2 regions of the Shewanella sp. 433 genome follow, and region 1 is predicted to be linked to the other one. Evidence: predicted binding sites of a transcription regulator. Region 1 holds the regulator's gene; the other holds the start of a gene.
What was found. Region 1 encodes ArgR, which controls arginine synthesis, uptake and breakdown. Its sites were predicted from a motif close to ANTGAATANNTATTCANT; they were not measured.
Positions count from the first base shown of each region.

Region 1 (4,219 bases):
GGCTGCGGTAAGACTACCCTGCTCAGGGCGATTGCTGGGCTGCAACCTATCTCTGCTGGCAGAATTAGTATCAATAAGCGGTTGTTGTCGGGCGATGATCACTTTGTGCCGAGTGAGCAAAGAGAAGTGGGGATGATCTTCCAAGATTATGCACTGTTTCCCCATTTAACGGTTGCCGACAATATTTTGTTTGGGGTCAAAGGATTAACTAGTGCTGAGCGACAAGCGAGATTAACTGAAATGCTAGCTCTGGTGAAACTCGATGGTTTAGCAACCCGCTATCCACACGAGTTATCTGGCGGTCAGCAACAGAGGGTATCGATTGCTCGAGCACTGGCCTATGAACCTGAGCTATTACTGCTCGATGAGCCTTTTTCTAATATAGATGCCAAAGTGCGTAATGAAATGATGCTGGAGATCCGCAGCATTTTAAAACAACGTAATGTCAGTGCAGTATTTGTGACGCACAGTAAAGATGAAGCCTTTGTATTTGCTGATAAATTAGCGCTATTTAATCAAGGAGCCATAGTGCAATATGGTTGTGCCGAAGCGCTTTACAGTGCGCCAGCCGATAAATATGTTGCTGAATTTTTAGGAGAGGGCAATTATCTTGCTGCTGAGGTGGTGGACGGTTTTACACTCTCTACGCCACTGGGGGTGATTGTCAGCACTGCACCTATGTTGTTTGATGTAGGGCATAGTGGTGAACTGTTATTGCGTCCAGAGCAAATCGATATTCATGCCAATGAGCAAGGGGAGGGGATGATCGTCGAGCGACGTTTTTTAGGCTGTAATTGTCATTATCGAGTATTGGTCGGTACACAACGCTATGATGTTCGCAGCCCCAAAAACGATTTAGCGCTTGGCCAACGGGTTCAATTAGAGGTGATCCCTCATTCCTTGGTGTTATTGTCGCGTCCTGAGTAACATATTTGTCACTCATGGTGGTTGTTCTGGTTAATAAACGTTAATCTAACCGTAAATACGGTTTCTTTTTAACGCGTTGTAGATTGTGTAATACTATTCATCATTAAAGTTTTGGACAATATTGCCGAAAATTGAAACTGACAGAGGGTAGGGTCTATATGGATAGTCAGGTTATGCCACGTGAACAGTTAGGTGTGTGTGCCGAAGGAAATTTGCATAGCGTATATTTGATGTTTAATGCCGAGGACGGTGTGGAATCACAATTACGTCCTTGTGTAGCCAATGTTGCGCAGTACATTTATGAGTTATCGGATCAATATGCCGATAGCGCCTTTAATGGTTTTGTCGCGATTGGTGCTAATTACTGGGACAGCTTATACCCCCAGTCTCGTCCAGCTCAATTGAAACCGTTTCCGGCTATGAATGCCGATAATCGAGATGCCCCTGCACATGAGTATGATCTCTTTATTCATCTGCGGTGTGACCGTTATGATATCTTGCACTTGGTGGCTAATGAAGTGTGCCAGATGTTTGAAGGTTTAGTTGAGCTGGTCGATGAGGAACGTGGTTTTCAGTTTATGGATACGCGGGATCTTACCGGCTTTGTCGATGGTACTGAAAACCCCAAAGGGCGTCACCGCCAAGAGGTCGCCTTAGTTGGGGATGAAGATGCAACCTTCCGTTCTGGTAGTTATGTGCATGTGCAAAAATACGCGCACAACCTGAGTAAATGGAATCGACTTCCTCAGAAAAAGCAAGAAGATATCATAGGTAGAACTAAAATCGATAATATCGAATATGCCTCGCGGGATAAGCCTCTAACCAGCCATACTAAGCGGGTTAATCTGAAAGATAGCCAAGGGCGTTCGATGGAGATCTTAAGGCAGAGTATGCCTTATGGCTCAATGAAAGAGCAGGGGTTGATGTTTATCGCCCTGTGTCGTAATTCTGAGCATTTTGAAAAAATGCTCCACAGCATGATCCACGGTGATGGTGCTGGTAACCATGATCACTTAATGCACTTTACTCAAGCACTGACGGGATCGGCTTTTTTTGCTCCTTCGCTAGATTTTATGCAAAATGCAGCCACCGAAAGTGACGAGTGAATAGCGGCAACCTATTGTTCGTTGCGCCATTGATTAACTACAGTCCTCCAAGTCTGTTGACTCTTTTTTATCGCGCAGTGGTTCAAACTGGTGCGCAAAATGAGTAGCCATCAAAAGCAGGCTGCAATAAAATTCGCCTTAATCGGCTTTAGCAAGTCTTTTTAGCAGGCTGGTTAAGCATCAAAAGCGATAAAATCTTGCATGCTGATTAAATGCCGACAAGAGAAACTTGTCGGCATTTTTATATGATTTTAAGTGACACTGGCTTTGATTGATCATTAACGGCTAAATTGGAGCCATTGTTTTGGCATAAAAAAGACGCCATTGGCGTCTATTTTTCAGTAAATCGTAATTAGTCTTGATCCAGGAGCTGTCATTTAACTGCCAAAATAGAGGCTATTGATTCCTTGAGCTAGCGTGCTATAAAACGCATATAACGAATTAATCGGTATAGTTAAATAATGACTTTATTGTGTTGAACGTTTTACCAACTTCTTGAATATTAGACGGGCAGATAAAAATCGTGTCATCACCAGCAATGGTGCCCAATATTCCCTCTGGTTTACCTATAGAATCCAGCAGTCTAGCGATTAACTGCGCTGCTCCAGGGCTGGTTCTCACCACAATCATAGATTGATTATGGTCGACATCAAGTACGAGGTTTTTCAATGGGCTGCCAGCCGTAGGCACACCTAGTTCTGCAGGGAGGCAGTAAACCATCTCTTGTTTAGCATTACGTGTACGCACCGCGCCAAACTTACTTAGCATGCGCGAGACTTTCGATTGGTTAATATTGTTATAACCTTCGGCTTGAAGTGCATTGACGATTTCGCTCTGAGAGCCAAAGCGTTCCTCTTTTAAAATAGCCTTAAAGGTCTTTACGAGTTCTTCTTGGTTTTTATTGGCTTGCATAAATTTGGCATTCTTTTATTCGTAAAATTGGCTCATTGTGAATAGCTATGCAAAGCAAGTCAAGCCTTACTCGTTGTAGATGAATAAACATTCACTCATTATTGCTGGTGATCATGTAAGTATCGAGGCCGCAGCGATAGGTATCCTTTTCATTTAGCATTATTAATGATGATAAAGGTGGCGGCTGCATCTATGTGTGTTAAGTCAAACGGTTATCAATTAACCGCTAATACATGCACTTTTCGAGGTTATTTATAAAATATCTTGCTACACGACTAAGGGATAATTGAATTATTGATGTGATTGCAGTAATGTTGCGCCATCTGTGAATTTAGATCTATGTCACATAATAACCAAGAATTAACGGAGATAACTATGAAAGTTGCTGTACTTGGTGCCGCTGGTGGTATTGGCCAGGCTCTTGCTCTACTGCTTAAAACTCAATTGCCTGCCGGCTCTAAATTATCCCTTTACGATATCGCGCCAGTGACCCCTGGTGTTGCGGTTGACTTGAGCCACATCCCTACAGCGGTTGAAGTCAAAGGATTTGCGGGTGAAGACCCAACACCAGCACTAGAAGGCGCTGATGTGGTACTTATTTCTGCAGGTGTTGCGCGTAAGCCTGGTATGGATCGCTCAGATCTATTTAACATCAATGCAGGGATCGTTAGAAACCTTGTTGAAAAGTGTGCAGCAACTTGTCCTAAAGCGCTTATCGGTATTATTACCAATCCTGTTAACACCACCGTCGCTATCGCTGCTGAGGTACTAAAGGCTGCAGGCGTTTATGATAAAAACCGTTTATTTGGTGTCACTACCCTTGATGTTATTCGCTCTGAAACCTTCGTGGCCGAAGCCAAAGGGTTAGATGTGGCTGATGTTAAAGTCAATGTCATTGGTGGCCACAGCGGTGTAACCATTCTTCCTCTGCTTTCTCAAGTTGAAGGCGTTACTTTTAGTGATGACGAAGTCGCTGCTTTGACTACTCGTATTCAGAATGCGGGTACTGAAGTGGTTGAAGCTAAAGCCGGTGGTGGTAGTGCAACACTTTCAATGGGTCAGGCTGCGTGTCGTTTTGGTCTGTCATTGGTTCGCGGCCTTCAAGGTGAAGCGAATGTTGTGGAATGTGCCTATGTTGACGGTGGTAGTGAGCATGCAGCATTTTTCGCTCAACCAATCCTTCTAGGTAAGAACGGTGTTGAACAAGTACTGGCTTACGGTGAAGTGAGTGAGTTTGAAGCTAATGCGCGTGATGCGATGTTAGATACGCTAAA
Region 1 covers NZ_CM181703.1:3,617,186-3,621,404, reverse strand. The annotation lists gene AC5YB1_RS16065 (ABC transporter ATP-binding protein) at 1-927, shown strand, start outside; gene AC5YB1_RS16060 (Dyp-type peroxidase) at 1,086-2,033, shown strand; gene argR (transcriptional regulator ArgR) at 2,475-2,945, opposite strand; gene mdh (malate dehydrogenase) at 3,321-4,219, shown strand, end outside.

Region 2 (4,219 bases), 170 kb from region 1:
GGTTTCGCTGATCCCACGGGTCGCGGCCAGTGCTGAGATACTCTCGTAGGCCAAATAGGGGTAGATGGCAGTGGCCCCAAAGCCAAGCAATACCGCAAAATGATGTGGATCGCGCGCCGATGCGGTTTCAACAATGATGTTAGTGTCGCAGCGTAAGCTGTTGTCGACTAATACCTTTTGTACTGCGCCTACCGCCATGGCGGCCGGGATCACTTGCTTGCGCTTGTCGGTGGCTCGGTCTGATAAAATCAGCAGCGTGGTGCCGGTGCGGGCTAAGCGCTCGGCTTCATCGCAGATGCGAATGATGGCGGCTTCTAGCCCCTCTGACAGATCATAATTAAGGTCAACGGTCTTGGCGCGATAGTTACTTGAGTCTAAGGCTAATAGCTGATTAAAATCACTAAAGAGTAAAATAGGCGAGTTAAACATCACTCGATAGGCATGGCCTGTGGTTTCGTTAAACAGGTTTTGTTCGCGGCCAATACAGGTGGCAAGCGACATCACATGCTTTTCGCGCAGGGGATCGATGGGTGGATTGGTGACCTGAGCAAACTTTTGCCTGAAATAGTCATACAGGGTGCGTGATTGCTTCGATAACACCGCCATTGGGGTGTCATCCCCCATGGAGCCAGTGGCCTCTTCGCCTTTATCGGCGAGCACCCAAATCACCTGCTCGAGCTCTTCGCGGGAATAACCAAATTGCTTTTGGTATTGCACTAAGGTGTCGGCTGAAAACTCGCAAACCCCTTGGGCTTCGGCGGGCATCTGCTCGGCGGGGATCAAGGTTTGGCTGTTTTTGGCCATCCACTCTTTATAGGGATGACGACGCTTGAGATCGTTATCGATCTCAAATGAGGAGTAGAGCTGACCGTTAAGGGTATCGAGCACCAATAGCTCACCAGGGCCTACGCGGCCTTTTTCGACCACTTCGTCGGGGGCGTAATCCCAAATACCTATCTCAGAGGCGAGGGTTAAAATACGATCTTTGGTGATCACATAGCGCGAGGGGCGCAGACCATTACGGTCGACGGCGCAAGCCGCGTGACGCCCATTGGTCATGACGATGCCAGCCGGGCCATCCCAAGGCTCCATATGCATGGAGTTAAAGTCGTAAAACGCCTTGAGCTCATCATCCATCTCTGGATTACTCTGCCAAGCAGGTGGGATAAGTAAGCGCATGGCGCGGTACAGATCCATGCCGCCAGCTAATAGCATTTCGAGCATATTATCCAGTGAGGAGGAGTCTGAGCCTGTCTCGTTGACAAAGGGCGCCGCTTGCTGCAGATCGGGCAGCAAAGGCGCATTAAATTTATAAGCGCGCGCTCGTGCCCATTGCCTGTTACCCGTAATGGTATTGATTTCGCCGTTGTGGGCTAAATAACGAAACGGTTGTGCCAATGGCCACTTGGGTGAGGTATTGGTTGAAAAGCGTTGATGGAATAGGCAGATAGAGCTTTGCAGGCGGATGTCGGCCAGATCTGGGTAGAAGGCCGGCAGATCTGCTGGCATCATTAACCCTTTATAGACGATGACTTGGCCTGAAAGGCTGGCAACATAAAAATCTTTGCAGTCGCTCATCTGCTGTTCAAGCCGGCGACGCGCCATATAGAGGCGTCGTTCTAAATCTTTTTCACGCCAGCCGATAGGGGCATTAATTAACACTTGCCAGATCTGTGGCTGGCTCGCTTGGCCAATCGGGCCTAGTACGTCGGCATCAACCGGGACTTCACGCCAGCCGGCAACACTTAAGGTTTCTTTTTCTAATTCACGTTCGAGTAAGTGTTTGGTTTGTGTTGCTAGTTGTTCATCTTGGCTTAAAAACAGCATACCTACTGCGAATTTACGGCTAAGGTGCCAGTCATTTTCAGCGGCAATGGCTTCGAAAAATTTAATCGGAAGTTGCATAAGCAAACCACAGCCATCACCTGTACGGCCGTCTGCAGCAATACCACCGCGATGTTTCATACGGTCGAGACCGTGGATCGCAGTTCGTACTATTCTATGGCTGGCTTCGCCATCCATCTGGGCGATTAAGCCAAAGCCACAGTTATCCCGTTCAAAACTGGGGTGATACAAGCTCATATAAAAACTCCCTAATACTACTAACTAAAACACGTCGGGGAAGTTACGATTGCTATACACCCGAATCAACCAAATTAACTTTAGCCTGATAAAAGGTCAATTCAAATTTATGCATAAAAGTGGGTTGGGTGGTGGTGGTTTGCCTGCGTAATTATGCAACCTTACGTTAACGTAAGCTGTTCATTGATTGCTATAACATTATGAATAAAAACAATTTTGGTTTTGGGTTTATTTTTGGTTTACCAAAATTTAACAATCGAGCGGGTGGGTTTTATTTTTGGGAAAGTGATTTTTATTGCAGGTGTGATGAATTATTTAACAGATCTTGGCTGTGGTTAACACTTTGACCGTTTTAGTATGTGACATGTCGCTCGTTTGTGATTGTGGGAAATAATGCAATGAGGCTTGTTTGAGGTAGGCCAAGGTTTATTGTATTGGGATTCGCTAAAATACCGCCCCATTTATTGATAGAGACAACCTTGTGGGACTAGATAGCTTCGTAAATACCTTTGGGGTGCAGTGCCGACAAAAGTATGGCCAGCGATTAAAAAAATTAACCATAGACGCTAAGTTTACCTGCCCCAATCGTGATGGGTCACTTGGGCGTGGTGGTTGCACCTTCTGTAATGTGGCTTCGTTTAGCCACGAACATGGAACCGTAGAGACTATCGCCGAGCAGTTAGCCCAGGGGCGTACGCGTGCTCAGGGGAAGTCATCAAAGTTTATCGCTTATTTTCAAGCCTATACCAGTACGTATGATGAATATAAGGTGCTTAAGCAAAAGTATGATGAAGCGATAAAAGAGCGTGATATTGTCGGTCTGTGTGTTGGGACGCGACCAGATTGTGTACCCGATGAGGTGATTGAACTGTTGGCGCAATATCAAGGCCAAGGGCTTGAGGTTTGGTTAGAATTGGGGTTACAGAGCGCCAATCCAGCAACCTTAAAACGGATTAACCGTGGCCATGGTTTCGATGAATATCAGGATACCGTGCAACGTGCAAGACGAGCGGGGCTTAAGGTGTGCACTCATCTGATTTTAGGCTTGCCCGGTGAAACCCATGAGGATTATGTCACTACCCATAAGGCCGTGCTTGCCGCTGGTGTTGATGGATTAAAGTTACACCCACTGCATATTGTCGAGGGCAGTACTATGGCCAAAGCATGGAGAGCGGGGCGTTTACCGCTGCTGTCTCAGGCAGAATATGCTCATAGTGCGGCGGAGCTGATCCGTTTCACCCCACAGGATATCGTGTTTCATCGGGTGACCGCTTACGCTAAAAAACCTATGTTATTGGCACCGGACTGGTGTGGTTTTCGCTGGGATGGGCTAGTCGCTATCGTCGATGACTTAGCCAAGAATGGTGGCCAAGGGCATTATTTGTCGCAAGCATAAAAGTGTTTATATTCACTTTAGTCTTCATGCCGCTGCCCAATAACGTGAGTCAGTCGCTCAATATTGGGCCAGCTATGTGTATCTAGTTAGGTTATTAGCTAAGGCCTGTTTGCATAATTTGCGCGTTAACGGCAATGTTTATGCAATAGCTTTAACGGCTTGTTGCGCAAGTGTTAATTGTGGTGTTTTTTTCACGTCATCTGCTTCAAGTTGGTTGCGCAGGCCATAATTGGCGGTATTATGAAGTGAATGAACAGTATTAGAAAATAAGCATTAAATTTAAGAGGTGTCTAAATATGGCGACAGTTGAGTTAGAATCAATTTTAGATCTAAACACACTAGAGCAATACTGCAGCGCAATTGGTGCTAGCACCTTGCTTAAAAGTGTCGTCTTATTTGAGCAGCTCATGCCTGAGTATGTCGGCAACCTAGTCAATGCCAACGCTGCGCAAGATAAAGATACCTTATGCTCTGAAGCTCATAAATTTAAAGGCGCGGCCGGCTCTGTCGGTTTAAAGCGCATTCAAGAGTTTGCTCAGTTGCTGCAACATGGTGAGTCTCCTGAGTGGGCCGCTGGTCATGATGCTTGGCTACAAGTGATTGTCGATAATGCCAGTGATGATTTAGCCCAGCTAAAACAGTATTTACAAGCTAAAGGCTAACCTTAGCCGATGAAAAAGCCCTCGATGAGTCATCATCGAGGGCTTTTTTTATGCTAAAAAATTGTCGATAGCGGCGATG
Region 2 covers NZ_CM181703.1:3,451,537-3,455,755, reverse strand. The annotation lists gene gltB (glutamate synthase large subunit) at 1-2,082, opposite strand, end outside; gene mnmL (tRNA modification radical SAM protein MnmL/YtqA) at 2,564-3,478, shown strand; gene AC5YB1_RS15320 (Hpt domain-containing protein) at 3,775-4,140, shown strand.
Region 2: gltB (glutamate synthase large subunit) is a predicted target of ArgR. The motif match lies at 2,225-2,242, and genes of this name have one in related genera.